One region of the Colwellia sp. MB3u-8 genome, then DNA from elsewhere that is predicted to be linked to it. Evidence: predicted binding sites of a transcription regulator. Region 1 holds the regulator's gene; the other holds the start of a gene.
What was found. Region 1 encodes LexA, which represses DNA repair genes until DNA is damaged. Its sites were predicted from a motif close to TACTGTATNNNNATACAGTA; they were not measured.
Positions count from the first base shown of each region.

Region 2: dinB (DNA polymerase IV) is a predicted target of LexA. The motif match lies at 2,581-2,600, and genes of this name have one in related genera.

Region 1 covers NZ_JACGVA010000068.1:77,351-94,253, forward strand. The annotation lists gene H4J54_RS12825 (endonuclease/exonuclease/phosphatase family protein) at 1-163, opposite strand, end outside; gene H4J54_RS12830 (PepSY domain-containing protein) at 297-1,022, opposite strand; gene H4J54_RS12835 (PepSY domain-containing protein) at 1,019-1,912, opposite strand; gene H4J54_RS12840 (hypothetical protein) at 2,274-2,693, shown strand; gene ahpC (alkyl hydroperoxide reductase subunit C) at 4,100-4,669, shown strand; gene ahpF (alkyl hydroperoxide reductase subunit F) at 4,780-6,381, shown strand; gene oxyR (DNA-binding transcriptional regulator OxyR) at 6,514-7,416, opposite strand; gene H4J54_RS12860 (hypothetical protein) at 7,681-7,983, opposite strand; gene lexA (transcriptional repressor LexA) at 8,329-8,943, shown strand; gene coxB (cytochrome c oxidase subunit II) at 9,580-11,070, shown strand; gene ctaD (cytochrome c oxidase subunit I) at 11,083-12,687, shown strand; gene H4J54_RS12880 (cytochrome c oxidase assembly protein) at 12,699-13,283, shown strand; gene H4J54_RS12885 (cytochrome c oxidase subunit 3) at 13,314-14,198, shown strand; gene H4J54_RS12890 (DUF2909 domain-containing protein) at 14,269-14,478, opposite strand; gene H4J54_RS12895 (SURF1 family protein) at 14,530-15,276, shown strand; gene H4J54_RS12900 (hypothetical protein) at 15,359-15,919, shown strand; gene H4J54_RS12905 (heme A synthase) at 15,920-16,903, shown strand, end outside.
Region 2 covers NZ_JACGVA010000066.1:20,277-37,179, reverse strand. The annotation lists gene H4J54_RS11425 (MBL fold metallo-hydrolase) at 336-1,220, opposite strand; gene dinB (DNA polymerase IV) at 1,457-2,530, opposite strand; gene nhaD (sodium:proton antiporter NhaD) at 2,956-4,377, opposite strand; gene H4J54_RS11410 (HupE/UreJ family protein) at 4,902-6,104, shown strand; gene nqrM ((Na+)-NQR maturation NqrM) at 6,369-6,590, opposite strand; gene H4J54_RS11400 (FAD:protein FMN transferase) at 6,693-7,736, opposite strand; gene nqrF (NADH:ubiquinone reductase (Na(+)-transporting) subunit F) at 7,901-9,127, opposite strand; gene nqrE (NADH:ubiquinone reductase (Na(+)-transporting) subunit E) at 9,208-9,831, opposite strand; gene H4J54_RS11385 (NADH:ubiquinone reductase (Na(+)-transporting) subunit D) at 9,838-10,461, opposite strand; gene H4J54_RS11380 (Na(+)-translocating NADH-quinone reductase subunit C) at 10,461-11,273, opposite strand; gene H4J54_RS11375 (NADH:ubiquinone reductase (Na(+)-transporting) subunit B) at 11,266-12,468, opposite strand; gene H4J54_RS11370 (Na(+)-translocating NADH-quinone reductase subunit A) at 12,471-13,808, opposite strand; gene fabV (enoyl-ACP reductase FabV) at 14,337-15,527, opposite strand; gene H4J54_RS11360 (hypothetical protein) at 15,806-16,171, opposite strand; gene H4J54_RS11355 (BolA family transcriptional regulator) at 16,607-16,903, opposite strand, start outside.

The sequences.
Region 1 (16,903 bases):
GTGCATAACGCGCTAACTTTTGGTAATCGGTGTCTTTGCGTTGGTTATATTCATGAGACCCCAACCAAGCGATATTCCAAGAAGCGACTTTTAAGGTTTCTGCAAAAGTTGTGGTGCTTAAAAACGTGAGTGCGATGCAAAGAAGGCTAATTAATTTTGTCATTAGGTTATTCTACAATATACATGGGCAGCTATAGTAACCGCTGGCAGAGCAAATTAAAATAAAGTGTTTAGCTTTGTACTATGACTATCATCAGGATGAGGAGCAGAACTATGGCTAGCACTATGGCATGGAGCTAAAACTTCTTTAAGCGGTATTGGCCTTTTCGCAGCATATGTAATGTCCATATCAAACCAGAAAGCGTGAGCCACAAGGTGATAAAAGCAAATAATATTATTTGAATTGTGTTGAAGCTGCCTGCACTGCCGTAATCCATAAAGTGCAACATAAAGAAAAAATCAGCAAAGCGTTTATCACTATTACTATGGCCTACTAAACGCCCCGAGCCTTGTTCAACATAAACACTAGTGGCTAAGTCATCAGTAAAGTTAATTTGCCAACTGGAATTTTTATGTTTGAGAAAGTCGGTAATTGGCGGCGATATTAACGCGACAGACTTAATATTACCTGGACCATTATAAGTCGCTTTGGCAATAGCTTTGGCGAACGGTTCATCCACCAAGGTTAGCTCACCTGTAATAGCATTGACGAGATGGTAACTGTTGGCAAAGTGGCGATATAACCCTTGCTGTTGAGTGAGCAGGTAATAAGGCTGCGAGAGGATACTGACTTGGTTGAGTTCAAGCGTAGCCGGGTATAATTTTAGTACGCTTTTAACAGGTAACAATGCTTTGTTTGCCAGGGTTGACTGCTCGGTCATTACCGTTTGACGATAAGCATTACCGCGGGCTTTGTTGTGATCAATCACATTGAAAATTAAACCACTGGTTAGCCAAATAAGTATTTGTAGACCGACGAGTAATGAGGCCCATTTATGAATTTTTCTTATCCAAAGCATCATGACTTGTCTCCAAAAGATAAGCTGTTATCTTGTTGCGCTTTTTTAGCCCTATCGCGGTTTTTTCTACGTGAGATTATCATCGGTTTGATCACTTTGAAATAAGTCAGTACTAAACCACTAAAGACAGCAAAAAATCCCAATGAAGCAATAAAAAACAGCAACCAATTACTGACATCTTCGTCGTCGCCATAATCCATGATATGCAAGCGAAACATCCAATCAAACAAATACCAAAGTTGGTGACGTTTGCTAACAACTTTACCGCTACTCACTGAGATATAAAGCGACGGTGAGGCGAAGTTGTCAAAATTAACCTGCCATACAGGTAAATGTCGAGCACTTAAGCCAAAGTGTGGATTTGTAGTTATTAGCTCGGCATTAAGTACTTTACCATCACCAGAATAAAAGTGTTTTGCTAGGGTAATTGCCGTGTTTTTATTTAATGGCGATAACTGTTCGCCGCTCTGTGCATCAATTATAACTGCTTGTTTAGCTATGTTAAAGCGATAGACTTCACGGTTTGCCAGCATGCCAACACTTAAGTTTTTAGCCCGCGGATATTGTTGAAATAATGTTGGTGAGGAGTAAGCTAAGTTCTCTGATTTTATTTTATTTTGATGGTTGATAATTAAGCTATCACCGTGAATATAATCAATATCAAAAAAGACCATATAAGCACCCGTAACAGACCAAATAACAAATTGCGCACCAATAAATAACATCAACCATTTATGAAACTTATGGCTGAGATTAAAAAGTTTTAAAGGCTTTTTTCTTATTGTTCTAGCTTTAATCAGTGTTGTTTTAATTGCGTTATTCTCCACAATAGCTATTCTACTGGCAGTAGTTAATGGTGCGAGCGTAGCCGCGTTAACGATTCCACCCATCATTGATGCAGCAGTGCGATTGATAACTTTTGATCATATGTCGTTGCCTTATAATATCGATAAAAGAGCAACAATAACAATAGAAACTGAATAACGATGAGATAGAAAGGTCTGTCTTTATTTTTTAATGGTGTGGAGTATAGTATTTAGTCTGCTCACTATTGAACTTAATCCTAGTGAATTTAATCGCGCGATTTTTATGGATTGTTATGGGCGGATATGAAGATAAATGCACAGATATGCAAAAAATAATTTAGCCAGTTAGCTATGGTATAATGGCGTGGGCAAAGCTATCAAATTATATAGCTGTGGTGAATGCTCATTATTTACCGATAAACTACTTATTAAAAAGGCGTTAACCATCATGGATATTATGACTGAAACCTTGCCAATTTCTATTCAGGTGAGTGATGACTTAGTGGCCAAAATAAAAAATATTGCCGCCATTAGTAATAAACTTGAAGCGCAGTTAAATTTTCATACCATGACGGCGAATTGGTATGGCGATGAAGCAGAGGTTTTACAAATCAATTTTTATCTTGTCGCGATTAAGGAATTTGGCAATGTAGCAAGACAAGCATCGAGTGTTGAGGTAGAAACGTTTGCAGATGACGTTTTGTTGTTGAGCTCAAACAACAGGTTAATAGATTGTCATGTTGCTATTACAGCGGCTGAATCCGAATTAATACGCCAACAGCCGAAACTATTGTCGGGTTACCTTGCTAAAAAACTGTCCAAGATACTTAATTTAATTGCTGATAGGCAGCAACTTACACAGATATAAAATTATTTTTCAATAAAGTTGAACTAACCACTATCAAGTGACTCTTACCTAGCAAGAGATTCTCCCCTCGGTTTTGTTTTTATTAATGTTTTATAGTGTTTTTATATTTTTATACGCTCCTCAATTGAGGGGCGTTTTTTTTGCCTATAATTTTTGGCGAATGACTTATTAGTTATTGAAAGTGCTCAAGGAGCAAAGCGATTAATTTTTGCTCCTTGAGTAGTGAATCCTTTATTTTCACCAAATTTTCGTCGATGGGGCCTGTTTTATTTTTATATAAATTGAACTAACCGCGATAATAGCACTCTTACTTAACAAGAGATTTCCCCCTCGGTTTTTTTATTAGTGTTTTATAGTGTTTTTATATTTTTATACGCTCCTCAATTGAGGGGCGTTTTTTTTGTCTATATTTTTGGCGGATGACTTATTAGTTATTGAAAGTGATCAAGGAGCAAATAAATTAATTTTTGTTCCTTGAGTAGTGAAATTATTTATTTTCACCAAATTTTTGTCGAGGGATTTAGGTTTATTTTTATTTAAATTGAACTAACCATAATAATAGCACTCTTACTTAACAAGAGATTTCCCCCTCGGTTTTGTTTTTATTAGTGTTTTTATATTTTTATACGCTCCTCAATTGAGGAGCGTTTTTTTTGCCTATAATTTTTGGCGGATGACTTATTAGGTATTGAAAGTGATAAGTAGTTATTGAAAGTGGTAAAGGAGCAAAGAGATTTATTTTTATTTAAATTGAACTAACCATAATAATAGCACTCTTACTTAACAAGAGATTTCCCCCTCGGTTTTTTTATTAGTGTTTTATAGTGTTTTTATATTTTTATACGCTCCTCAATTGAGGGGCGTTTTTTTTGCCTATATTTTTTGGCGGATGACTTATTAGTTATTGAAAGTGCTCAAGGAGCAAAGCGATTAGTTTTTGTTCCATGAGTAGTAAATCATTTATTTTCACCAAATCTTCGTTGAGGGATTTAGGTTTATTTTTATATAAATTGAACTAACCATGGTAATGACACTCTTACTTAGCAAGAGACTCTCCCCTCTGTTTTTGTTTTTATTAGTGTTTTATATTTTTATACGCTCCTCAATTGAGGGGCGTTTTTTTTGTCTTTTTTTTGCTTTGATCATAGCTAAAGAAATTAAGCTGATATTAATCGGCAATCTTATTTTTCATATCATTTTCTGTAACATTGAAATTTTAGCCATCTATAAAATAAAGTTAAACAATCACAACAACATCCTCTCTTTCTACATTTCATTCTACAATACACTCATAGTTTTTGCCTATCGATATAATAAATTCAAACGATTGTTCCTATTTTAAATGCTGACGTATCATTGCTCCTACTTAACAAGTACTCATATTTTTAAAACAAGTGGAGATAAACATGTATAAATCAATTATCAATTCAACCATACAACCATTTAACGCAACAGCATTTAGTAAAGGCGAATTTGTCGAGGTTTCAGAAGCTGATGTTGCAGGAAAATGGTCAGTATTTTTCTTTTATCCAGCTGACTTTACCTTTGTTTGTCCAACAGAGTTAGGCGATATGGCTGACCATTATGCACAACTACAAGAAATGGGCGTTGAAGTTTACTCAGTATCAACGGACACACATTTTACCCATAAAGCTTGGCATGGCAGTTCAGACACTATTGGCAAAATTACCTACCCAATGATTGGTGACCCAACAGGCAAAATTACTCGTAACTTTGGTGTCATGATTGAAGACGACGGCCTAGCATTACGTGGCACGTTTGTTATCAACCCTGAAGGCGAAATTAAGATTGCTGAGATACATGATCTAGGTATAGGCCGTTCAGCAAAAGAGCTAGTGCGCAAAATTCAAGCGGCACAATATGTAGCTGAACATGACGGTGAAGTATGTCCAGCAGCATGGCAGCCAGGTGCAGAAACATTAACACCATCATTAGATTTAGTTGGCAAAATCTAAATAAAGTAAAAAACTACCGCGATATTTTTACAATATCGCGGTATTTAACAAGCCAATTCAGCATGACCTAAAAATCATCCTATTCATCAGTTTTTTCAAAGGAATAAACCATGTTAGATACAAACTTAAAGCAACAACTAACGACCTATTTACAGAATTTAACATCGGCTGTTGAATTATCAGTATTTTTAGGTGACGACGTTAAATCAAAAGAATTAAATACCTTGGTGACAGAAATTGCTGAAATGTCAGCATTAGTCTCGGTTGTTGCAGCAGATGCAAGCAACGAGCGAGTGCCATCAATGTTAGTAAAATCAGTTAAAACTGGTGGCGAAATGCGCTTCGCTGGCGTGCCGATGGGACATGAATTTACATCTTTGGTATTAGCCTTGTTACACAGCGGTGGACATCCAATAAAGCTTGATAAAGCGGTGATTGAGCAAGTGGCCTCACTAGAAGGTGAGCATAGCTTTGAAACCTATATTTCCTTAAGTTGTCAAAATTGCCCAGACGTAGTGCAAGCACTTAACATGATGGCGGCAATTAATCCGCAAATTAAGCATGTGATGGTTGATGGGGCATTATTCCAAGAAGAAGTTTACCAACGAGATATTTTATCAGTACCGGCAGTTTACTTAAACGGTAAAGCGTTTGGCCAAGGCAGAATGACGGTAACTGAGATTTTAAACAAAGTTGATACCAATGCTGGCGCGAGACAGGCTAAGGCGATAAACAATAAAGCAGCTTTTGACTTATTAGTTATAGGTGGTGGCCCAGCAGGTGCGTCATCAGCGATATATAGTGCCCGTAAAGGGATACGCACAGGCATAGTGGCAGACAATTTTGGTGGCCAATTACAAGAAACCATGTCCATTGAAAATTTTATCTCAGTGAATGCAACTGATGGGCCTAAACTAGTGGCTAATCTAGAAGCCCATGTTAATGAATACGATGTTGATATTATGAATAATCAACAGGTGAAAAAAATTATAGAAAGTGATGTTGAAGGTGGTTTAATCACCGTTGAATTAGAAAACGGCGCTATCTTACAAACACGCTCAACCATTATTGCCACAGGCGCAAGATGGAGAGAAATGAACGTCACTGGTGAGCAAGAATACCGTGGTAAAGGTGTCGCTTATTGTCCGCACTGTGATGGGCCATTATTTAAAGGCAAATCAGTTGCGGTAATTGGTGGCGGTAACTCAGGTATCGAGGCAGCCATTGATCTAGCTGGGTTAGTTAAGCATGTTACTGTTCTTGAATTTGATAGCGTACTGCGTGCTGATGCGGTATTACAAAATAAAGCGCGTTCTTTGCCAAATATCGAGATTATTGTTAATGCTCAAACCACCGAAGTATTAGGTAATGGCAAGCATGTTACTGGGCTAAACTACCTTAATCGTGCAACAGATAGGCAAGAGAGTATCGAACTTGCCGGTATTTTCGTACAAATTGGTTTAGTGCCAAATTCAAAGTTTTTGCAAGGAAGTGTTGATTTAACCGAGCGAGGCGAGGTGATCATTAACCACAAAGGTGAAACCAATATCGCGGGTGTTTATGCGGCGGGCGATGTAACAAACACGCCATTTAAACAAATTATTATCGCTATGGGCAGTGGTGCAACAGCAGCATTAGGTGCATTCGATTATTTAATTAGAACACCGAACCCGCTTGAAAACACTGAAAGCGTTAGCGAAGCTGCAGCCTAATGGCGGATTAATTCGTCGCTTTAATTAGTACTGAAACGCTAGTGCAATAAGTACTCAAAAAATAAACGCTATCGTTGGCAACGATAGCGTTTTTGGTCGAAGCTAATAAGCGTGTTGTGAAATATAGCTAATTTATTCATCAAATAACCCCGTCATTGCTTGGCGCACTTCATTAACCACCGCTCTAACACTTTCCATACGCGCGTAACCAGCACGACAAAGTAAAGATATTTCACGCACCGGCTGCGGGCTTTCAAAAGGAATGTAATGAATATGCTTTTGTGGAGCATAATTAATTGTCGCCAACTGTGGTAGCAGCGTAATACCCATATTGCTGGCCACCATATAACGTAAGGTTTCAAGACTGGTGGCTCGAAAACTATGATCTTCCTCCGCACCAGCGCTAAAGCAATAGCCCATGGCTTGATCTCTCAAACAATGGCCATCTTCTAAAGTGAGAATTTTTTGATTATGTAAATCATCAAATGTTACTTTAGTTTTATTAGCCAGTGGATGTGAAGGTGACGTTGCCATCACCAAGGGCTCAGTGAATAAATCGTAACGTTCAAAACGCGCCATTTCTGGCAACCAAGGCAAAATTAAAATATCGAGTTTACCTGTTTCCAATTGTTGCAGTAAATCTTGCGTTCTATTTTCATGTAAATAGAAGTTTATTTTCGCTAGATTGCTGTTTAGTGCCGGCATAATATGCGGCAATATATATGGCGCTAACGTCGGTATTAAGCCTATATGTAAATCACCTGACAGGGGATCAAGTAGCGCTTTTGCCGCTTCTTCAAAGTTATTCGCGGCGTTAAGTACTTGCCGAGCTTGTTGTACTAACTTTTCTCCTGCGGGTGTTAGCATAACATTGCGCGGTTGGCGTTCAATTAAGGTTAGCTTAAGGCGTTGTTCTAGTTTTTGAATTTGACCACTTAGCGTTGGTTGACTAACAAAGCAAGCCTCAGCGGCATGGCCAAAATGCTTATATTCGGCAATGGCCGTTAGATATTCTAAATCACGAATTTTTATCATAGTTTACATCTATTGATATGAGGTGGTTGATAGCTAGATTGATGTTAACTTAAGGTACTGAGTTTAGCTAGAATACTGACAAGCCAAGCCTGCAATGAAAGCGCTAATACCCAGACTAAACCATGCTTGCAAAGGCTATAAACTTGCCAACAGCTTGGTTAACTGAGGCGCTTATTGCATCACTGGGTATTTAAGCCATTGTGTAAAATGACTTACGGTACTTTGAGGTCTTAAAGTCTTAAGGAGTTGAGGGAGATTGAAGCATTATAGCTTTGATCGCTCATAAGCCGGAATGTTAATAAAATTTTCATCACCTTTAGCAACAGCTTCTTTTAAGCTCGCTTTTCTATTTTGGCGAGATTCAATACTTTCACCAAATACCTGAAAGTGAGCTCGCGCGATAACGTCGACAGCCTCTGCATGAGATATAACGCCTAACGCTTTACCCGCATGGATAAAACCTTCAGCCCTGAATTTTTGCTTATCATCTTTTTTATGATTTTTTGCGAGGCTAAAAACTTTCAGCAACTGTGCTTGGCAACAATCTAAATATTCGTCTTTATTCATTATTTTCCATTCACCTTCTACGTTTTATTAACCTATATACCTGCTGTTTGAGCAAGGTTAATAGTTTTATTCATGGCTATTTTAATGACCTTAATCAGCAGTGCTTTTTGATTCATCAACAATGAAATTGACCGTGATGCACACCTAACTGATTTTAATCGTGAAAGCCGCTTACAACAACATGGATTGAGCACTTAATGTTTTTAGAAACACCACCATTGCAACTAAAACCCAAACTAGCAAAGGCGGATGATTATTTTCTTGCGTTTAATTACAGCCTGTATACAATAACAGTAATACTGTGTAAAAATACAGGCTCGCTCTTAAGTAGCTTAAGGAACAACTATGCGCCCTTTAACCCCCAGACAACAGCAGATTTTTGATCTGATCCGAGAAAAAATTTCCGACACAGGTATGCCGCCAACGCGTGCTGAAATTGCTGCTTTTTTTGGTTTTAAGTCGGCCAATGCAGCAGAAGAACATTTAAAAGCGCTAGCGAAGAAAGGTTATATTGAAATGCTACCTGGCACATCGCGTGGTATTCGTCTTACACAAGAGTTTATCGCTGAAGATGGTTTGCCACTTATTGGTCGTGTAGCGGCCGGTGAGCCTATTTTGGCGCAAGAACATGTTGAGCAGCATTACAAAGTTGATGGCAATTTATTTCATCCTCCGGCTGATTATTTATTGCGTGTTAATGGCGAGAGCATGAAAGATATCGGCATTATGGATGGCGACTTGTTGGCTGTTCATCAAACAACCGACGTGCAAAATGGTCAAGTGATTGTTGCTCGTGTGGAAGACGATGTTACCGTTAAGCGTTTTAAACGTGAGGGCAATGTGGTTTATTTACATGCTGAAAATGAAGATTTTGCACCGATTAAGGTCGATTTAAAGTTTCAGCAATTTAATATCGAAGGTCTAGCCGTTGGTGTTATTCGCGCGGCTGATTGGATGTAGTTCAGCTTGCACTTACTTCATAAATGCTAATATTTACCTAAACTAGATTTTTCTACATTATATTTCGCAGATTTAACTATCACTAGGTTTAATCTAGGGGGTTAAAATCTGCGTATTTCTTATGCTTGATAACCATTTCTGTGCCTAATATGTACCTCAATTTTTTTGGTTAGAACAATCCTCCTGTTCGGCAATAAATACCGCTAATAGCTTGCTTTTTATACAGCAAGTTTCTGTGTTGATTATTTATTATTCAGCATGAAAATTATGCCTTGAACAAAATATGAACATTGCAGCCATCCTTTTAAAAATCTACTTGTCGTCCAGTTTAGGGCATTTACTCTATTGTATTTATTGGTTTTTATTTATCATGCTTTTGAAATTAAAAATTGACCCCTATCAAGTTTTAAGTAATTCTAGTCTGGAAAACGTACAAAAAAACAATAGGGCGCAATTGGCAACTGTTGATTAATGCGTCACTTAAATAATAATAAATGTATGCGCTAAATAGCCGGTTTTCATAATGAAAATATGTTATTTGGCCTAAATTAAAGGTGAAGGAGATGTCGTGTGAAAAGACGTAACCTAGGTTTGTTGTTGCTAGGGGGCTTGTTCTCTAGTTCAGTGTGGGCAGAGATGTCGCTGAACTTAACTAAAGGTGTTACTGAGGTGAGCAGAGACGTATATGATTTACATATGCTAGTGCTCTATATCTGTACTGCTATTGGTGTTGTGGTCTTTGGTGCTATGTTTTGGTCTATGGTGTTTCACCGTAAATCAAAAGGCTTTAAACCAGCAACCTTTCATGAAAGCACAAAAGTTGAAATTCTTTGGACAGCGATTCCTGTTGTTATTCTAATTGCTATGGCTTTTCCAGCCACTATTACGCTGATCGATATGGAAAATAACGATGATGCGGATTTAACCATTCAAGTAACGGGTTCTCAGTGGAAATGGCATTATAAATACTTTGATCAAGACCTTGAATTTTATTCAGTGCTTTCTACTCCGCGTGAACAATACGAAAACCAAGATGGTACCTCAGCAGAAAAAGGTGAACATTACCTGTTAGAAGTTGATCGTCCTTTGGTTATTCCAATCAATAAAAAAGTGCGTTTTGTTATTACTTCTGATGATGTTATCCATGCTTGGTGGGTACCGGCATTTGCGGTAAAACAAGATGCTAACCCAGGCTTTATTAATGAAGCTTGGACCAAGGTCGATGAACCCGGTGTTTATCGTGGCCAATGTGCTGAGTTGTGTGGCAAAGACCACGGCTTTATGCCGATAGTGGTTGAAGTTAAGTCTGAAGCAGATTACGCCATTTGGCTTGATGAGCAAAAGCAAATGCAAGCCAATGCAGCAGCTGCTGAAGCGGCGTCGTTAAATGCTTCGGCTTCAATGGACGAATTAATGCAACTAGGAGAAACAACCTATACCGCCTACTGCGCAGCGTGTCACCAAGTCAGTGGCCAAGGTTTACCTCCCGCATTTCCAGCCCTTAAAGGTAGTGCTATTGCCACAACGGGTCCAGCTAGCGCGCATATAGATATTGTCGTTAATGGTAAAGCAGGTACCGGCATGCAAGCTTATGGTAAGCAATTAAGCTTAAAAGAAATTGCGGCGGTTGTAACTTATGAGCGTAATGCTTGGGGTAACAATACGGGTGAAGCTGTTCAAGCGGCTGACGTGCAAGCGGTCAGTGGCGCAAGTACCTCAGATACGGTTGAGCAAGCGGTTGAAGAAGTTAAAGAACAAGTTGCTGCAACTGTTGCCAAAGTTATACCGAAAGAAGATTTATCAAAGGTTTATAGCCAAGATGAATTAATGGCCCTGGGTGAAGATGTCTACATGACAGCTTGTGCTGCTTGTCATCAAGCTACGGGTGAAGGTATGGCGCCTGTTTTTCCTGCACTTAAAGGTAGTGTGATTGCTACCGGTGATGTAGCAGTGCATTTGGATATGGTGCTTAACGGCAGCAAGAAAAATCCAGCGATGGCGGCTTTTGCCGGCCAATTAACTAAAACGCAAATTGCGGCGGTTGTCACTTATGAGCGTAACGCTTGGGGTAATAACACCGGTGATTTAGTCCAGCCAGCAGCTGTTGTTGCTGCTAGCGCGAAGTAGGGAGGCGTTATAATGACTACTGATGTAATTGATGATCAATCCGAGCATGATTCACATGACGGTGAGCACCATGATCATAAAATGACCGGCATAAAACGCTGGTTATATACCACAAACCATAAAGACATTGGTTCGATGTATTTATGGTTCTCTTTTATCATGTTTTTAACTGGCGGTGCTATGGCGTTGGTTATCCGAGCTGAATTATTTCAGCCTGGACTACAGATAATTGAGCCTGATTTCTTTAACCAAATGACCACAGTACACGGTCTTATTATGGTATTTGGTGCGATAATGCCAGCCTTTACCGGTTTGGCTAACTGGATGCTACCTATGATGGTTGGTGCGCCAGATATGGCACTACCTAGGCTGAATAACTGGAGCTTTTGGATATTACCCTTTGCTTTCGCTATTTTATTGTCGTCTTTCTTTATGGAAAGTGGTGCACCAAACTTTGGTTGGACCTTCTACGCGCCTTTATCAACCACCTATAGTAACGGCAGTACAGCGTTCTTCGTTTTTGCGGTACATATTATGGGTATTTCCTCAATTATGGGCGCAATTAACATCGTTGTAACCATTATGAATATGCGTGCGCCTGGTATGACTTACATGAAAATGCCATTATTTGTTTGGACATTTTTCATTACGGCTTACTTGTTAATAGCGGTGATGCCGGTGCTCGCGGGTACCGTTACTATGGTGTTAACCGATACCTATTTTGGCACCAGTTTCTTTGACGCCGCCGGTGGTGGTGACCCGGTAATGTTCCAGCATATTTTCTGGTTCTTTGGTCATCCTGAAGTTTACATCATGATTTTACCTGCATTTGGTATTGTCTCTACAACGATTCCAGCCTTCTCACGTAAGCCTCTATTTGGCTACAGTTCAATGGTTTACGCGACTGCATCCATTGCATTTTTGTCGTTTATCGTTTGGGCGCATCACATGTTTACCACGGGTATGCCGTTATTTGGCGAATTATTCTTTATGTATTGCACGATGTTAATTGCCGTACCTACAGGGGTGAAAGTCTTTAACTGGGCAGCTACTATGTGGCGTGGGTCTCTTAGTTTTGAAACCCCTATGTTGTTCTCTATTGCCTTTGTGATTTTGTTCACTATCGGTGGCTTTTCTGGCTTGATGCTAGCAATGACCCCAGCTGATTTTCAATATCACGATACTTACTTTGTTGTGGCTCATTTCCACTATGTATTGGTTACTGGGGCGTTGTTTTCTATTTTTGCTGGCGCTTATTACTGGTTACCAAAATGGACGGGTCACATGTATAACGATACGTTAAGTAAGTGGCATTTTTGGTGTTCACTTATTTCAGTAAACTTATTGTTTTTCCCAATGCACTTTTTAGGTTTGGCCGGTATGCCTCGTCGTATTCCTGATTATGCTTTGCAGTTTGCTGACTTTAATAAGTGGGTGAGTATTGGTGGCTTTGCCTTTGGTATTTCGCAGTTAATCTTCTTGGTATTGGTTATCAAGTGTATTAGAGGCGGAGAAAAAGCGCCGATGAAACCTTGGGATGGAGCTGAAGGTTTGGAATGGACAGTGCCTAGCCCTGCGCCATACCACACGTTCACAACGCCACCAAAAATTGATTAAGTGGAGCTAAAATGACTAACGGTGAATCGCAAAACAAGTTATCAAAGCAAGCACAAGCGACAACGCATGATGCTTCGGTGAAAAAAACAGTAAAAAAACTGATGTTGATTGTTTTTGGTATGTTTGGTTTTGGTTTTGCGATGGTGCCGTTATACGACGTTTTTTGTGATATCACGGGGTTAAACGGAAAAACATCTAATGTTGCGGCAAGTTACAACGTCAAGAGCATAGATACCGAACGTACGATTACCGTACAATTTTTGACTCGGACAGCCAAAGGTATCCCTTGGAAGTTTGAGCCAATGGTTAATGAAGTAGAAGTACACCCAGGTGAGCGAAAAACCGTTATATTTTACGCTAAAAATGAGTCTACAAGAGATATTGTCGGACAAGCTGTACCGTCAGTATCACCAGGACGGGCGGCGGTTTATTTTCAAAAGATAGAATGCTTTTGTTTTAATAGCCAACCGTTAAAAGCCAGTGAGGATGTTGAAATGGGATTGCAATTTTATGTCGATTTGGACATACCCGATGACGTATCCACCATCACCCTATCTTACACCTTGTACGACATTACAAGCTCGGTTGATTCTTAAGTGCTTGGCACTTAAATGAGGGGAACAACAATGACAATAAAAGAATACGAAAGTTATTACGTACCAGCGCAAAGCAAATGGCCAATAGTAGGCGCTATTGCCTTATTTTTGATTGCTGTAGGTGCGGCAAATTATGTTGCAAATTTGAATAACCCTGAAAATGCAGGCGGCGGCTGGGTATTGCTGGCGGGTATTGCATTGATTATTTATATGATGTTTGGTTGGTTTAACAATGTTATTACCGAGTCAATGTCAGGTAAATATAGCCACCAAATGGACAATTCATTCCGCCAAGGTATGAGTTGGTTTATTTTTTCAGAAGTGATGTTTTTTGCCGCTTTTTTTGGCGCCTTACTTTACGCCCGTACTTTTTCAGTACCCTGGCTTGATGGCGCCGGAAATAATGCAGCAACGGCAATAATTTTATGGCCTGAATTTACCGCGACTTGGCCATTAATTAAAACGCCAGACGGTACTGAAACTACAGCTATGGGTTGGTATGGCTTGCCATTAATTAACACTATTTTGTTGTTAACTTCATCAATTACTGCCCATTTTGCTCATGTTTCGTTAGAGCAGAATAAACGTGGTTTATTGAAATTTTGGTTAGGGCTGACCGTTGTGCTAGGTGTGGTGTTTTTGTTTTGCCAAGGCTTAGAATACGCCCATGGTTATGCCGACGAAATGAAATTGTATTTAGACAGTGGCATTTATGGCAATACCTTTTATTTGCTAACAGGCTTTCACGGTATGCATGTGACCTTAGGGACAATTATGCTGCTAGTGATGCTTATTCGAGTATTTAAGGGGCATTTTACGCCGAAAAACCATTTTGCCTTTCAAGCCGCGAGTTGGTATTGGCATTTTGTTGATGTAGTGTGGGTAATACTGTTCGTGTTCGTTTATATTATTTAACGCTATTGTGTTTGAATAAGCAGTTTAAGGTACGATATTTATCTTGATAAATATCGTACCTTTTGACTATTTAATACGGACTAGGGTTAGGTGTAATCACTCCGGTGAGAATACCCAGTAGTAGTAATAACACCAGTACAACAGAGGTCATCACCCGTCGTCCTATAAATTTAGACATAGATGCTTTATTCGGATCATTTTTATTCATAATGAATAACGCTCGAAATAGGTTATAAACCATAAAGGCTAATAAGCCGACAACAATAAATTTAATTAACACAGTATTCTCTCTTTTATCATCTGTTTTTAGTTAGTCAACATGCGGTAGTTTATGAAGTCGGTATCACTTAAGCACAAATTCAAGCAACTTAACTGGCCGATGGTTATATTTACCATGCTAGTATTTTCGTCATTAATCAAGCTCGGATTTTGGCAGGTTGACCGAGCGCTTGAAAAAGAACAACGTCAACAGCGCATCAGTGAGTTAAGTCAACGCCAAGACTTATCACTAGCGCAAGTATTAACACTGAGCGGTTTACAAGATGGTATTAACGATTTACCTATTCAGTTAAAGGGTGATTTTGTTGGCGATAAAATATTTTTACTCGACAACCAACCCAATAAAGGCCGTTTGGGTTATCGTGTTTATCAAATCATTGAAAGTAATGGTGATGCTATATTAGTGAATCTAGGTTGGGTACAAGGCTCAATTGACCGAAATATATTACCTGAAATCAGCCCTATTACTGGCCAACACACCATCACAGGCCATGTGCGAGAAGTGGAAGTGGGTATTCAATTACAAGCACAAAACTTAACTAATCCGTCCTGGCCATTACGAGTACAGCAAATCGAACTAGATAAGTTTTCAGAATTAATTGGCAAGAAACTATTGCCCTTTGTCGTTTATTTAGATAAAAAAGAGACTATAGGTTATATAAAAAATTGGCAGCCCATCGTAATGCCACCAGAAAAACACCGAGCCTATGCGTTTCAATGGTTTAGTTTAGCGTTAGCTTGGATAAGTTTGATGGTTTGGGCGGCGATAAAAATGGCTAAAAAAGATCCGTCTGAATAAGCATAAGTAACCTGAGATAATGACGAATAAGCAGGTTAGACAGATACCGAAACCAAATAATAAGAATAAAAGGCTGAGTTGTATGAGTTCTTCAAAGTTAAATAAATCGCGCCGCAGTATGCTAATTCTCTTGGCGGTTTTCATCATTCCCATTGCACTAGCTAAATTAGCGTTGAATCAGCAATGGTTTAATTACGGAGTGACCAATCAAGGGCAACTGATTGAAAATGAGTTAACCTTAGCGCAACTTGGTTTAAGTATTGATGACTTTGATCACCAATGGTTGATGTTATACACCTTGCCAACCCGTTGTGATGAGCAATGTGAAAAGACCTTGGTCAGTGTTAACAACACTTATATTGCCCTAGGTAAAGAAATGCCACGTGTGAAACTCGTTGGCTTAACGCAACAAGATTTACGCGCAGAGCAAGCAGAAAAAATTCAACTTAAACGCTGGCATATTCAAACTATGCCCGCTTTGGCAAAGGTGGCGATCACACAATCACAAGTCTTGATTGTTGACCCCCTAGGTAACGTCATTCTTAGCCATGTACCACCCAAAAATGCCGAGCAGCTGCCACAATTTGGCAAAGCCATATTGGCAGACTTTAAGAAACTGCTGAAGTATTCAAGGATTGGCTAAATGAAAACACAAAGCTCTTCCGACCTTAGAAAACTTGTTTTTGTTAGTATATTATTAGCGATTGTGGTGGTCAGTTTAGGTGCTTATGCACGCCTAACCCATGCAGGTCTTGGTTGTCCAGATTGGCCAGGTTGTTATGGTTTAGTTGAAGTCCCTAAAACCAGTGCTCAAATTATTGCTGCTGAGCAAGCGTTTCCTGAACGTCCTGTTGAACCAGAAAAAGCATGGAATGAAATGATCCATCGCTATTTCGCTGGTTCATTAGGGGTGTTAATCCTTATTATTGCCTTAATGTCGCTAAAGCGTCGCGCGCAACGTGGTCCGTTAGGACTGCCAATTTTACTGCTAATAGTGGTGATTTTTCAAGCGGCACTTGGCATGTGGACTGTCACCATGAAGTTAATGCCTGTGGTGGTAATGGGGCATTTACTGGGTGGCTTTACTACGCTGTGCTTATTGCTATTACTGTATTTACGTTTGAGTGATTTTCGAGTGCCGGGTGGTGACATTGGCCTGAAAAAATACTTTAAATTTGCTGTGATTGGTATTTTTATTTTAGTGGCACAAATTGGTTTGGGCGGTTGGACATCATCTAACTATGCCGCGCTTACTTGTGCTGAACTACCTATATGCCAAGCGGGTTGGGTGGAGCAGATGAACTTTGAACATGCTTTTGATCTTATTCCGCCGGAGAAAGAAAGTTATGAATTTGGCCACCTTGATCATGCCTCACGCTTGACCATTCATGTTATGCATCGCTTAGGTGCTATAGTAACAACACTGTACTTATTTTGGTTGGCTATTCGGATTTTTCGTAAGGCGCAATCACCATTTTTTAAGAACACCGCATTGAGTTTAGGTTTTATACTCAGCGTGCAAGTTGGTTTGGGTATTAGCAATGTTTGGTTCTCACTACCGCTAAATGTTGCGGTTAGCCACAACGTAGTAGCCGCCATGTTAATGATGTCATTAATTACCATGACA
Region 2 (16,903 bases), on a different contig from region 1:
AATGTCATTCTATTACTCAAATCTTAAAGCAAGCTTAAGTAAGCTAAAATTATGTTAAGAAATCATCTTATTTTTCACTTTCATGTTTGAGCAACTTAAGTACAAAAGTTAAGTTCGATAAGGCGTTAGTGATGCAAAGATTATGATCATTGAGTAATGACCATGTACCCGCGATATACTCTACATACTGTAAATTCTGCACATAAAAAAAGGGCCATTAAAAAGCCCTTATAGGTAAATAATCTATAGTCGGTTAGCTGAGTTCAGTTTTTTCGACCTTTGTATTCACAGCGCCGATGATGATAACTCACCTATTACTTTGACTCAGTAAACTATTACTTTAAGTCAGCAACCAAGGTTTTCAGCCACTTCTCTTCAGAAATAAATGCCCAAGACAAATGCTGATATTTTTCACCCATACCTTCGTTAAGTATTTGCTGTTCAGATTTTCCTGCAGCAAGTGCCGCAGACACTTTATTAATACTAAACTCCATCATTGTCGCAAAGGCTAGCATATGGCTTTTGTCGGTTAACTTACCATGACCTGGAATAATCACTACATCGTCAGGTGTGTTTTTTAGCATGTACTTAACGTTGGCTAAATAGCCTTTAACACTACCACCACTTTCTAAGTCGATATAAGGAAAGCCCACTTCAAAAAATAAGTCTCCGGTATGTAATACGTTCGCTTTTTTAAAGTAAACATAGGTATCGCCATCAGTATGGCCGCTAGGTAAATGTGTTAGCTGAATTTCTTCGTCAGCTAAATAAATAGTAATACCATCTTTGTAGGTTACCACCGGCAAACTTTCTACTTCATGGTCGGCTTTGCTGCTCAACCGGCTGCGAACATTCTCATGGGCAAAAATTGGCGCTTTATGTGAAAAAAACTGATTACTGCCAGTATGGTCGCCGTGATAATGCGTATTGATGATATATTTAAGTGCTTTATCCTCAATGCCTTTCATTGCCGCTTCAATTTTCTCAGCTAATGGGGCAAATTTATCATCAACTAATAGCAAACCTTGCTCTGTGCCTAACACACCAATATTACCACCTGGGCCTTGCAACATATAAACACCGCCTGCAGCGGGTTGCACAGTTATATCGGCATCGGCCATTTCTTGCGCATGCAATGAAACACTCAATAATGTACTCACGACTGCACTCACTAAAACGCTAAAAAGTGTAGTTGGTGGCACTAAAAGTTTTTTTAACATAATTTTCCGCCATTGTTAATATGATTAAGACTTGAGTATTCAAAGCATAGGTTAAATCCTATTAATAGCTTTAACCTTCTATCATTCAATTGCCGTTGGTATTGATATTCGCATTAGTTGATATGGATTATTTTACTCCCTTTGACCGTACTTAGATCACTTTGCCCTAGCATTATGATGTTAAAGGCAATAAAACCCAAAACACCAAGTTATCAAAAATATAATACTAATATAAGCTAAAATAAAGCTAACTGACTTTGCTTATCATGACTATGCTGCTCAGTAAAACCCAATGACAAGCCTATCAAGCGAACTTTTCGATTATTAGCTCGGGTCATAGCTTTTTGTAGTAACGTAATAAAAACAGCTTCAAGACAAGCTGTTGATTGAATATCAACCGTTGTTTGCTGAAAGTCAGCAAACTTAATTTTTACTGTTTGTTTGCTAATTTCACGATCGGCATACTTGGCTAAGCGCAGTTGTAGTTTACTAAATAAACTTATTAATATCGTCTGACATTGTTCAATAGAATCAATATCTTCTGCCAGAGTGGTTTCAATTGCCAGTGATTTTCTAATCCGTGACGTTTCAAGTGCTCTGTCATCTATACCAAAGCTACGTTGGTATAGAACCTTGGCGAATTTACCCACTATAGTGTGTAGTTTTGCTACCGAACTCGCTCTTACATCGGCGCAGCTTTCAAAACCAAAAACTTTTAGCTTTTCACTGGTTTTTGGCCCAATGCCTGGGATTTTTTTCAGCGCTAAATTAGCCACAAAAGCACTGACATTTTCTGGCGTAACTACACATTGGCCATTGGGCTTATTTTCATCGCTAGCAATTTTAGCTAGAAACTTATTGGGCGCAATACCAGCCGACGCGGTGAGATTAAGCTCGTTATAAATATCACGGCGTATTTGTTCGGCAATTAAGGTAGCGCTACCATAAAATAACGGCGAATCAGTCACATCAAGATACGCTTCATCTAACGACAAAGGTTCAATTAAACCAGTATAGCGGTGTAATATGGCGCTAATTTGTTGCGATACTTGCTGATAAACTGACATACGGCCATTAACAATAATCAGTTCAGGGCAAAGGGCTTTCGCCCTTGCGTTTGGCATAGCGGAGCGCACACCAAACTCTCTCGCCTTATAGTTACAAGTACACAACACACCACGCGGCCCATTGCCACCAACAGCAATAGGCACATGGCGCCACTGGGGATTATCACGCATTTCAACAGCAGCGTAAAAGCAATCCATATCGATATGAATTATCTTTTTTTGCGGTGGCTTATCTTTAAACATTCAGCATGCCATATAAATAAATTGATGTAAGATATAACAATACAGACCATAGCTGTATATAAATACAGTTACTTTACCATTTATTAAGCTAGCGTCAATATAGTAAAATCAAACAATGAAGAAATGGCTTAAGTTATCAATATAAATCATTATAAGATGTTGAATGCTAGTGGCCGTAGGCCGTAGTGCAAAGCATCAATTTTCCTCAAAGGATTGTTAAAATGAAGACTGAGTTAAAGAGTAATTGAATAGAGCCAAGCCCCTTTTCTGGTTACTCATTGAAGTGATTAGTTACTATATTAAGCGGCAAACTAGCTAAGGTTAAATACGCTTTAGGCGTAATAACAATAACTAGTTCGAAATCATATATTTTCAGTTAAGCTAAACTGAAAATATATTAACCATTAACCATTAACCATTAACCATTAACCATTAATCAGAAAGTGTACGCCAATACTTGCCGCGTAACCTAAAGCAATAGCCCAACTCCACTTTAAGTGACCCATAAAAGAATACATACCTTTGGTCTGCCCCATTAACGCCACACCTGCCGCTGAGCCAATTGACAGCAAACTGCCGCCAACCCCTGCGGTCATGGTAACTAATAACCATTGCTGAAGATCCATCACTGGGTTCATACTTAACACCGCAAACACTACCGGAATGTTATCAACAATGGCTGATAATACACCTACGGCAATATTGGCATAAGTTGGGCTCCAGTTACTGTACAAGGCCTCTGAAACTAAACTTAAATAGCCCATAAAGCCTAAACCACCCACACACATAACAACGCCGTAAAAGAACAATAAGGTGTCCCACTCTGCCCGTGCAATTTTGTCAAAAATATCAAAAGGTATAATATTGCCAAGCTTTTTTAATGCCTCTGCATCGTTTTCAGCTTCGGCTTTATTACGTTTTTTATCTAAAGAGCGCGGTAGGCTCATACGTAAATAAAAACCAAAGAATTTTAAGTAACCTAATCCCATCATCATACCTAACACGGGTGGCATATTAACCACACTATGGCATAACACGGCTGTTGCAATGGTCAGCACAAAAAGTGCGATAATTCTTTTTGCTCCTCGTTTTATTTGAAAAGTTTCACTGACTACTGCCGTCGACTTTTCATTGGAAATGAAAAAGCTCATGATGATGGCGGGTACTGCAAAATTGACGACTGAGGGAATAAACAAGACAATAAATTGTTCAAACTTAACCAGCCCTGACTGCCAAATCATTAAAGTAGTAATGTCGCCAAACGGACTAAATACACCACCCGCATTAGCCGCAACAACAATATTAATGCAGGCTATATTGATAAACTTTTTATCCTTCGACGCCACTTTTAATATAATGGCACACATCAACATGGCGGTCGTTAAGTTGTTAGCAAATGAAGAAATAGCGAAGGCTAAAATACCCGTTACCCAGAACAACGACCTAAGGCTCAAGCCCTTAGAAACCATCCATAAACGCAAGCCATCGAAAATACCTCTTTCTTCCATAGCGTTAATGTAGGTCATGGCCACAAGAAGAAATAATAATAACTGCGCATATTCAAGTAAGTTATGATTAAAGGCTTCCTCTGCCTCTAAGGGCACTCCATGCTGGGTGTATACCCAGCCAATAATTAACCAAATAACACCGGCGGCAACAAGCACAGGTTTTGATTTTCTTAAGTGGATAACGTCTTCACCAATAACCAGTAGGTAGGCGATTGAGAATAAGATAAGGGCAGTGAAACCAAATATCGAGTTGGTTAAATCAATACTACCGTGACCTGAGGCCCAAGCAGTAACAGGAATACATGAAAGTAACAGAATTAATAATATTTTTTTAAACATAAGTACCTAATGAACTCAATATTGTTCTGGTTATTAGCCTTGACCCATGACTAAAATGGCTCTTTTATTGGCTTGTACTATTTTCAAACTTAACTCGGCTGTTTACTCGCTGTTTAATGTATCAATTTGATCTGATTAAGCGGATAAATTCGCGCTGATAAGTAACGAATAAGGCTCTCTGCTTTGCTAAATCATTTAAATTTTAGCAAAGCAGAGGTATTGCCCACAGTATTATAATCTGTGAAATAACATGTGGCTTATATTATTTTTAAAGTTTTTACTCTAAATCATAATATATCGCAAAATTTTGTCACTTTCCATCGGCATGATAAATAATAAGCTTTAGGTTTAGCTTTTATGTTTGTCCATTAATAAGCGCTAGCTAGTAGTAAAGAATAGGTAAAGGAGAGATAAGTCGTGATATATAAATTTAAAAGTATCCCCTTCATTTTAAAATCACTGTTAATTTTATAAAAGATGCGATAGCTTAGCGCTATTTTTTTCTCACCATAAAGGTTTTTATTTTGCATACGCGAGCACTTTCTCCGCTATATATTTTTATTATTTTATTAACGACAGCACTTTTTTCATGCGCTAGCTCTGCTCATAGTGATGATATTAATCAGGCGACGTTATCGTTAGATAACAGTGAACATTATCAACTTGTTGTTACGGTAGACTTGCTGCATTTACTCAAAAAAAATCTCAACATCTCAGGTGATGACACTAAGGTGATTGGTGTACTCAATCAGCTCTCGTTTGTTGAACAAAAAAAGCTACTCGAACATCTGCAAGTTATTTTGAGCCAGCAAACTAGTCTGCACTTTACTTATATAAATGAGCATAGAAATATTGACGGGAACATAGAACAAAATCTAAAGCACAATATCTCGCCCTTTAAAGGCTTACAATTACAGCATTTAAAGCGAATATTATCTCAACAAGCAGGCTTAACCGAATATAAAGCGCAATTAAACGTAACCGGAGATATTCCACAAGGGGTGGGTGAAGTTGCGGTGCGATTTTCGCCATTATTGGGTGATATTGTACTGAAAGTGATTCGGCCACAGCAAGAAATCATCCGTTCAGCAAGCCTAAGTAACCGTTATAAAATTAGTTTAGCCAACGCCAACTTAGCAGCAAGTAACGCTATAGTGCCTACAAGAATAAAACTTGCCGCTGATTATATTTATCAGGGTTTTGTTCATATACTGCCACTGGGCTTAGATCATATTCTTTTTGTTTTAGCCCTTTTACTTTTTGCTAAACGTCGCTCAACTTTACTATGGCAAGTCTCTGCATTTACCCTAGCGCATACCATTACGCTTGCCTTAAGTATTTACGGTGTTGTAGCCTTGTCTAGCGCAATTGTAGAGCCGCTCATTGCATTATCTATTGTCTATGTAGGCGTTGAGAATATTTACCGAGCGCAAACAAATACTACTAGTTATACACGAATGCCGATAATATTTGCCTTCGGTTTGTTACATGGTTTAGGCTTTGCTTCGGTATTAGGCGATCTGGGATTAGCGCAGAGTCAATATGCCTTGAGTTTGATCTCATTTAACATTGGCGTTGAACTAGGACAACTGACAGTTATTGCCCTCGCTTTTATTTTTTTATATCCCTTGAGGAGTAAAGTTTGGTATCAAAAAAGGTTAGTGCTGTCGCTTAATATTGCGATTGCCGTTATCGCTATCTATTGGCTAATTGAACGACTTATTTAAGCGTTTTAGTTAAGTGATTAGCATGGTAAATGGCAGTAGTTAATGGTTAATAGTTAACTAAGCATCACATTCTTTGACATCGAGCTACAAGGCTCTGCTAATACCAAAGAAGCTTCGATGACTAAAAACAACCATTGCTCAAGTTATACTGCTCAAGCTAAACAGAAAAAGGTGAGCTAAGCTCACCTTTTTCTAAAAATCATCTGACGTAAACTGCAAGTTTTGATAACACAATGCGCTAAAAACTTTACTTACGTCAACAGTCTAAATATTTTTCACACTGATGTCGCCAATGGTTAATGCCGCTACTCGATCACGTTCTTGGCGCTTTTCACAAGGATCATCACAGTTGCATGACTTATCAATACCAACGTTCGCTAGACCACCACAACTACCAGCAAGTGTTTTGTTCTGAAATATATAACCTACTGCCATTGCCATAACAATAACGAGAAAAAAACATAAGGTGATTAAAAAAATAACCATAACGAGTGCCTACCTATTTGATAAAACTTTAATAAGTTGATTATAAAAATAAATTTTAAATAACGGGAATAACGTCAGTAACGTAAATAAAACCCTGAAAACCTACTTGAGGTACTGCATGAATTTTACCGTGCTTTGCTCGACAAAGCCATGATCAGTTTTCTCAATAATGTAAACCGCAAGATCATTAGCCTCTGCAAACGCCAGCGCTTTTTCTTCACCCATCACCATCATTGCCGTAGATAAACCGTCAGCAGTCATTGATGATGGATGAATTACCGTCACAGAAACCAGTTTATGATTAATCGGCTTGCCCGTCTTTGGATCTATGATATGCGAAAATCGTTGGCCGTCAGCTTCAAAATAAATGCGGTAGTCACCTGAAGTAGCAACCGCGTTATCTTTTGGCACTATAATTTGATGAACAGCACGCTCAGTACTTAAAGGCTTTTCAATCGCAACATGCCAAAGTTCACCGGTATGTTTAAAACCTTTAAGACGCATCTCTCCACCAATTTCAACGAGGTAGTTATTGATACCATTCGCCTCGACGAACTCAGCGACTAAATCAACGCCATAACCTTTGGCAATGGTTGACAAATCAACATAAAGATCGGGAATACTTTTACTTAACATGCCGTTTTTAAATGCTAACTTATCTAAACCCACTCGCGCTTTGGTTGCCGCTAATAATTCATTATTTGGTATGGTTTCAGGACGATATTCTGGCCCAAAACCCCATAAGTTAACTAATGGCCCTACCGTTACATCAAGCGCACCATGACTTAACTCTCCTAAGCGAATAGCTTCTTTAATTACCCGAGCTAAACCTGCTGAGACATTAACCGGCGAAAGTGACCCTGATTGATTGAATCTTGATAATTCGGAATCTGTAATATAAGTCGACATTTCCTGATTGAGTTGTTTTAACTGTTTATCAATACCTTGCTGGATTTTAACTGCGTCTATGTTCTGACCCACCAGTTTAATATTATAGGTGGTGCCCATCGTATTGCCTTGCAACAAATATTCTTGACGAGCAAGATCATTACTGGGTGAACAACCACTAAACACAACTAACATGCTTGTTATTAGCCATAATTTAGCGGCTAATTTGTACTTGGGTAGGTTAAAACTATATTGCATCACAATATCCTTAATAAAAGTTTACTTAGCTAAAGCAAGCTGCGTCATTGATGAAAAAATACCGCTTGTTTTAGCTAAATAAATTCAGTGATAAAATTATAAAAGAATAGCCATTAAAAAGGCGACCTAGGCCGCCTTTTCACTTAATGAATTCGCGAGCTTAATTAGCCACCGAAATCATCTAACATGATGTTTTCATCTTCAACACCCAGATCTTTCAACATATGAATAACGGCAGCGTTCATCATTGGAGGACCACACATGTAGTACTCACAATCTTCTGGCGCTTCATGGTCTTTCAAGTAGTTTTCATGCAATACATTATGAATAAAACCTGTCATGCCATCCCAGTTATCTTCTGGTTGTGGATCGGATAAGGCCACATGCCAATTGAAGTTGTCATTTTCAGCAGCAAGGCCGTTATAATCATCTTCATAAAACATTTCACGTTTAGAACGAGCACCATACCAAAACGATATTTTACGTTTAGTATGCAAACGTTTAAGTTGATCGAAAATATGAGAACGCATAGGCGCCATACCTGCACCACCGCCAATAAAGACCATTTCACTTTCGCCTTCTTTGGCAAAGAACTCACCAAATGGGCCTGAAATAGTCACTTTATCGCCAGCTTTTAAGCTGAAGATATAAGATGACATTTTACCTGCTGGCAAATGTAAACGCCCTGGAGGTGGCGTAGCAATACGCACGTTCAGCATGATAATGCCTTCTTCCTCTGGATAGTTCGCCATTGAATAAGCACGTAACGTAGGCTCATCAACTTTTGATTCTACATCAAAAAAGCCAAAATGATTCCAGTCACCTTTGTATTGTTCATCGATATCAAAATCGCTGTATTTTACGTGGTGAACAGGTGCTTCAATTTGAATATAACCACCCGCGCGGAAAGGTACAGACTCACCATTTGGAATTTGTAACTTAAGTTCTTTAATAAAAGTTGCTTGGTTATCGTTAGAGATAACTTCACATTCCCATTGCTGAACACCAAAGATTTCATCTTCAAGCACAATATCCATATCTTGCTTAACAGCCACTTGACAGGCTAAACGACAACCTTCTTTTGCTTCACGCTTATTGATATGGCCTGATTCAGTGGGTAGCAGATCACCACCACCTGAATGTATTTCTACACGACACTGGCCACAAGTACCACCGCCACCACAAGCTGAAGGTATAAAAATACCTTGGTCAGCAAGTGCGCTTAAAAGCTTACCACCAGCCGGAGTTACTACCGACTTTTCTGGGTCGCCATTAATGCTAATCGTAACGTCACCTGAAGAAACTAACTTAGATTTGGCAAGTAAAATCACCACTACTAAGGCTAGCACTATCGCAGTAAACATCGATACGCCGAGAATAATAATTTCCATCGACTTTCCTTTAATTTTCTCTAAGGGTTTTAGCTAAGTCATTTACTCGCAAGTAAGTGTTCGCTAAAACCAACATAAACCTAAAGTGAAATACCACCGAAAGAAAGAAAGCCAAAGGCCATCAGTCCTGCAGAAATAAACGTAATACCTAGACCTTTTAAGCCATCAGGTACGTCCGAGTATTTCATTTTTTCACGAATACCCGCCATTAATACTATTGCTAACATCCAACCAACACCTGAGCCAATGCCGTAAACAACACTTTCACCTAAGGTTAAGTTTTTCGCTACCATAAACGACACACCACCAAAGATGGCACAGTTAACGGTAATCAAGGGTAAGAAAACACCCAGTGCTTGATATAGCGCAGGAAAGTATTTATCTAAAACCATTTCAAGAATTTGCACTAAGGCCGCAATCACACCAATAAAGGTAATAAAAGACAAAAAGCTTAAATCTATTGAGTCTTTCGCCTCGGTAACACCCATGACGCTATCTAACGCACCTGGCGCTAAAATCGCTTGATAAATGATTTGGTTAACAGGTACTGCAATGCCTAATACTACAACAACTGCAACACCCAAACCTATCGCCGTGCTAACTTTCTTAGAAACCGCTAAGAATGTACACATACCTAGGAAGAAGGTTAATGCCATATTTTCAATAAATATAGCCTTAACAAATATACTTAAATAATGTTCCATAACGACTTAATCCTTCTCTACTTGTTCTGGCCTGAACTGGCGAATTGCCCAGATAATTAAACCGATAATGAAGAATGAGCTAAAGGGTAAAACTAATAAGCCATTACCTTGGTACCAACCGTCATTTTGCACCAAAGTAAACACTTCATAACCAAATAGTTCACCAAAACCAAATAGTTCACGGAAAAAAGCAACAACCATCAACACAGCACCGTAACCTAAACCATTACCTATACCATCTAAAAAGCTAACCCCTGGCTTTTCTTTCATCGCAAAAGCTTCAGCACGTCCCATCACAATACAGTTAGTAATGATCAGTCCGATAAATACCGACAGCTCTTTTGATAGCTGATAAGAAAACGCTTTTAATACTTGGTCAACCAAAATAACCAACGAAGCAATAATCACCATCTGTACTATGATACGAACACTTGATGGTATTTGATTACGAATAAGTGAAATAAATAAATTTGAAAAGCCTGTTACTAGCATCACGGCAAGCGTCATAACCAACGCATTCGCTAATGAGCTTGTAACGGCCAGTGCAGAACAAACACCCAGCACTTGCAAGGCGATCGGGTTATTATCAACAACAGGTCCAAATAAAACCTTTTTAGTATCTGTCGACATTAGTTCAGTCCTCCAGCACGATAGTTAGTAATAAATGGGCCATAGCCTTCTTCACCTAACCAAAAATGTAAAGTACGCTCAACACCATTACTGGTCAAGGTTGCACCAGACAAGGCATCTACGCCGTGAATATTGCCAGCTTTAGCGCCACCTTTAACAATTTGAATCGCTATATTGCCTTGTTCGTCAAACATTTCCTTACCTGGCCACAAAGCTTTCCACTTAGGGTTAAGTACTTCAGCACCTAAGCCCGGCGTTTCTTTTAGATCAGAATAGATAACGCTTTTCACGGTATTTAAATCAGACTCTAAACCAATAAAGCCGTACATTAGATCCCATAAGCCAGAGCCAACAATAGGCAATACTATCGTTGATACCTTACCTTGTTCATCTTTAATCAAATAAACCACAGCGTTATCAGCTTGACGATTGATACCAGCAATATCATTTTCAGGTATTGAGCTTTTACTGACATCACGCGCATCAGCACGTTCATCAAAGGTTTTAACATTACCTTCAATAACTTTACCTGTTGCTAAGCTAATCATCTTGGCATCAACATACTTTTCATACGTATCAACAATACTTTCAGATTCACCACCCAAAGCTTTAATATTTTCCGCTTTAAGCGCTACCGCTAATAAACCAGATGCTTCAAGGATTTTAGTTTGCTTATCAAGCAATTTATTTGCAGTTTGTAAGGGTTTTAAACCAACCGCCGCAATTGATACTAAGGCAGCACAAACTAGACAAATTATAAATACGAAACCAACAGTTCCGCCGAAAGTTTCTTTCTTTTTAGTATCAGACATTACGAGCAAGCCTCCGTTTGATATTTTCTTGAGCCATAAAATAATCAAGTAGTGGAGCAAACAAGTTAGCGAATAAAATAGCTAACATAATACCTTCTGGGAATGCTGGGTTAACCACACGTATTAGTACCACCATCAGACCAATCATTGCCCCATACCAATATTTACCTTTATTGGTAAATGCAGCGGTTACTGGGTCTGTTGCCATAAACATCATACCAAAAGCAAAACCACCACTGACAAGGTGCCAATACCAAGGCATAGCAAACATAGCATTGGTATCACTACCAATGGCATTAAATAGCATTGACGTTAACACCATACCGGTAAACACACCCAACACGATGCGCCATGAAGCAATACCTTTATAAAGTATATAAGCACCACCAAGCAGAACCATTACCGTGGAAACCTCGCCAACAGAGCCTGGGATATAACCTAAGAAAGCATTCCACCAATCAGTACCTAGGGTATAATCGTTTAGGCCTTGGCTTGCTGCACTTAGCGTTGTTGCACCCGAGTAACCATCAACAGCAACCCACACAGAGCCACCAGAGATATCCGTTGGATAAGCAAAGTATAAAAACGCACGACCGGCTAATGCTGGATTTAAGAAGTTTTTACCTGTACCACCAAATATTTCTTTGGCAATAACAATACCAAAAGTAATACCTATGGCGGCTTGCCATAGTGGAATAGTTGCCGGTAAGATTAAAGCGAAAAGTACTGAACTAACAAAGAAACCTTCGTTAACTTCATGTTTGCGCACTGAGGCAAACAACACTTCCCAAAAACCACCGACAACAAATACTGTGGCATAGATAGGTAAGAAGAACACAGCGCCGTAACACATCATGCTGAACCAACCAGATTCTGCAGATAAGCTACCACCCAACATTTCAAACAAACCGACTTGCCAATTATCAGATAAAGCGTAACCGGCCGCTAATGCGTCAGCCGCTTGAAAACCAATGTTGTACATACCCCAGAACATAGCAGGGAAAACCGCTAGCCATACTGTGATCATAATACGTTTAAGATCCATACTGTCACGAATGTGAGTTTGACCTTTGTTCACTTGGCCAGGCGTAAATAGCCCTGTTGCAACCGCTTCGTAAAGCGCATACCAAGTTTCAAATTTACCGCCTTTTTCAAATTGCGGTTCAATATCTTCAATAAACTTTTTCAAGCCCATGACTAACCTTCCTTCTCAATTGTGGTTAGGCAATCACGAAGGATCACGCCGTAATCTGTTTTGCCTGGGCAAACAAACGTACACAAGGCTAAATCTTCTTCATCAAGCTCTAAAGCACCAAGCTGTTGCGCTCTGTCGGTATCACCGGCACATAAATCACGCAATAACAATGTGGGTAAAATATCTAACGGCATAACACGTTCGAAATTACCAATAGGCACCATAGCTCGAGAACTGCCATTGGTTGTAGTCGTCATGTTGAACAACTTCTTAGGGAAGAAGTGTGACATGTACGCACGCGTTACTGAGAATTTATTAGGGCCTGGGTACATATAACCAATAAACTCTTTTTCTCTACCTTCAAGGATCAGACAGATTTGCGTGTGATAGCGACCTAAGTAACCTTTAACGCCTGAGGCAATTGCGCCTAATAGTAATGAACCCGAAACGACACGTAACTCACCATCAAGTGTTTCATCAGCAATAATTTCTGCAACATTTGCACCCAATACGGTACGAATCAAGCGAGGGTTCTTTGCAGCAGGGCCGGCTAGAGAAATAATACGACTACTGTCGAGCTCACCGGTAATAAATAAATGTCCGATGGCGATAACATCTTGATAGCCAGCATGCCATGCAACTTTATCAGCACTAACAGGCTTCAAAAAATGCATATGTGTGCCTACTAGGCCAGCAGGATGTTTTCCAGCAAATTCATTGACAATAGCCGATGAATTAACCGCAATATCACTACCTGGCGCTTTACTGACAAAAACTTCACCGTCAGTTAAGCGCGAAAGCACAGTTAAACCGTTAGCAAATGCTGCACTTTGCTCGGCAATAATTAGTGCTGGATTTGCGGCCAATGGATTAGTATCCATAGCGCTAACAAATATGGCAACAGGCTTGGCATCTACCGCAGGCACTTTACTAAATGGACGTGTACGTAATGCCGTCCACAAACCTGAGTTAACTAGGTTTGCAACAACATCTTCACGTGCAATAGAATTGAGTTCGTTAGCCGCATAACAAGTAAACGTTTCTTGCTCACTGCCACCAATTTCGATGACAACTGATTGCAATACGCGCTTTTCGCCACGATTAATTTCTTTAACAACACCTGAAGCTTGAGCTGTGAATTTAACGCCAGGATTCTTTTTATCTTCAAAAAGTGCCTGACCTTTTTTAACGCTTTCTCCAACCTTAACAAACATGGTTGGGCGCATACCCACGAACTCTTCACCTAATGTTGCAACAGTTTTGATGGACGGACCATCATGGATTACCTGCTGGGGGGTACCTACTACAGGAACATCCAGACCTTTTTTTATTGTAATCATAAACACTTGCACTACTTTTGATGGGAGTAATCAAAATCAATTTTTGAGCTATTTAACTGCACTTTCTGTTGCAAAACACCACAACAATGAGCGCAGACAAATAACAAAACGACTGATTTCAGTGTATTTCAGCAAAGTCTTAATTTATTTTTGATAAATCAAGGTTCACTGGCTCTAGTTAAAATTTCTGGCGCGATTCTAGCACAAAACCACATTTTGATTCTATCTTAAGCGGCACAAAAAATAACAATTTAGTCGAATAACCTCTAATACGGCTAATATTAGAACGAAATATCGTTTTTTAGTAGAAATTTACTACGATAACAAGTCAATTCCAGTTAAAAATTGACTCATTATTTTCTGCAATAAAGTTGTAAACAAGCAAGATTATAAAGCCTAAATAACGCCTAATCGACATAAAAAAACCGACAAATTGTCGGTTTTTCAATCACTGTGATTAAGTTATTAATTAATCATGCACTAGGCTGTATGACTTTCAGTGTTATGTTTCATGTAATTTGCAACAAATTACAACAGGTTATTGATCGCCAATTCTGGATTAATATCTGCGTCATAATCAACGCCAACTACGTCAAAACCAAATAACTTCAAGAACTCTTGATGATAACCAAGGTAATCGGTTAATTCATCAATGGTGTCGCTATCAACTGTATTCCAGATATCAGTGACACGTTTTTGCACGCTGTCTTCAAGCTCTTTGTTATTTTGACGCAAACGCCCAGCTTCATCAATAATAGGGTTTTTGCCGTATATATTTTCTCTAAACAAGCCTTGAATTTGCTCAATACAACCTTCATAAGTGCCATCAGCTTTCATCACTTTAAACATAGCTGAAATATATAATGGCATAATAGGAATTGCCGAACTGGCTTGTGTTACCACGGCATTAAGTGACGTAACATAAGCCTCGCCCTTAATATTAGCTGTTGTCGCTTTTATTGCTGTTGACGCACGATCTAAATCTTCTTTTGCACGACCAATAGTGGCATGTCCGTATATCGGCCAAGTTAATTCTTTACCAATATAAGTATAAGCTACGGTTTTAAAGCCATTAGCCAGTACACCCGCATCGCCGAGTGCTTTAATCCAAAGCTCCCAATCAGCGCCACCCATAACATCGATAGTACCTTGAATTTCTGCTTCTGTAGCCGCATCCACTGACATTGTATCAATCGTACGTTTAGAGGTATTTAAATTTTTCGTCGTAACACTTTGACCAATAGGTTTAAGTGCTGATGAATAGACTTCGCCCGTATCCGGATCCGTACGACGTGGAGACGCTAAGCTGTATACAATGAGGTCAATTTCACCTAATTCTGCTTTTATAGCGGCAATAGCTTTTGCTTTAATTTCATGAGAAAAAGCATCGCCATTAATATTTTTTGACCAGAGGCCTGCTTTGTCAGCCGCCGCTTGAAAAGCAGCCGTATTATACCAACCCGCTGATGCGGTTTTTCTTTCTGTTGGTGGCTTTTCAAAGAAAATACCTAATGTTTTAGCGTCATTACCAAAAGCCGCTGTGATTCGAGATGACAGGCCGTAACCTGTTGATGCACCAATAACTAATACGTTTTTAGGTTTATCATCGGCTTGAGGCTGACTTTTTACATAAGCAATTTGCTCATTAACATGCGCTGCACAACCTGCAGGATGAGCATTAGTACAAATAAAACCACGAATTTTTGGCTTAATAACCATAACTATACCTTCTTAGTGTCACTTCAAAACTCCGATAACATACACTACACATTAGTATGGTATTACAGAGGTATTCAAAGTAACAATTTGAGTTTGAAAAATGCCTAATTAAAAATTAATTAAGCTTAATTTACTGTCTACGAGCAATTTGCCGACTAGTTTACTCTGGCTTTACCTCTTAAGAGATGCGACCAGTGGTGAAACTCAGCAATGCTAGACGATATTCGACTAAAACAAACGATAATATTCGACAAAAAACCGACAACATTGTTAAAAAGTTAGCGGTTTTGGTCATAAGCTTGCGAGGTTAATTTATTATACGCTCGCATAGACGCTAAAAATTCACTATATGACTGCCATACGCGGGCAAAATACTTACCTGCTTTTACCTGTTCTGCAATCAATTCATCGGTATGATGTTTTAATGCTAACATAACTTCAGCAGGGAATTGACGTAATTGCACATTATGCGCTTCAACCAGGGTTTTTACTGCCGTATTGTTTCGGGCATTATATTCTGTCAAAGTTGATTCATATAACGCATTGGCTAGCACTTTAATAATACTCTGCAAATCAACAAGCAAAGCATCAAAAGCTTGTTGGTTAACTAAAAACGCTAAGCCAGTACCTTGCTCATGCCATATCTATGAGTAATAGTTCTCTGCGGCCTGATAAAACTCGAAAGCTAACGCATTGTATAGCTTAGACAGCAAAGAGCTTTCATATCGGCGATCATGCTTCTACTAATACCGTGGAGCCATATTCTTACATAGCTATAAGCCCCTCAATAGAGTGATTACCTAGATGGCTAGGAACCGCCATATGATCACAGCATACCGTACATCCTGTACATCGCTGCTCTCTCACATCCATGTGATCGCAGCATACCGTACATCCTGTACATCGCTGCTCTTTCACATCCATGTGATCGCAGCATACCGTACATCCTGTACATCGCTGCTCTTTCACATCCATGTGATCGCAGCATACCGTACATCCTGTACATAAAAACACCGCTAATATGACATTAACGGTGCTAAATATAATAGCGGATTATTTACCAGGAATACGTGGATAAATTATCCTGTTTTTTTGCTACCGCCTAGGCATTTAGGTGATAAAGGCGTGTTCTCAGCGTAATAGTTTTTCCACTCTTGTTCAGTATAAGTATGTAGGGCTAGTGCATGTATTTTATCTGCAAGCTCTGTTGCTAATAATGTGTTAATGGCGCGATGGCGCTTAATCAAACGTTCGCCTTCAAATTCATCTGAAACAATAATCACTTTAAAGTGCGACTCGCTACCCGGTGCAACATTATGCATATGACTTTCATTAATTACATCGAGATGAAGCGGTGAAAAAGCAGCAAGTAGTTT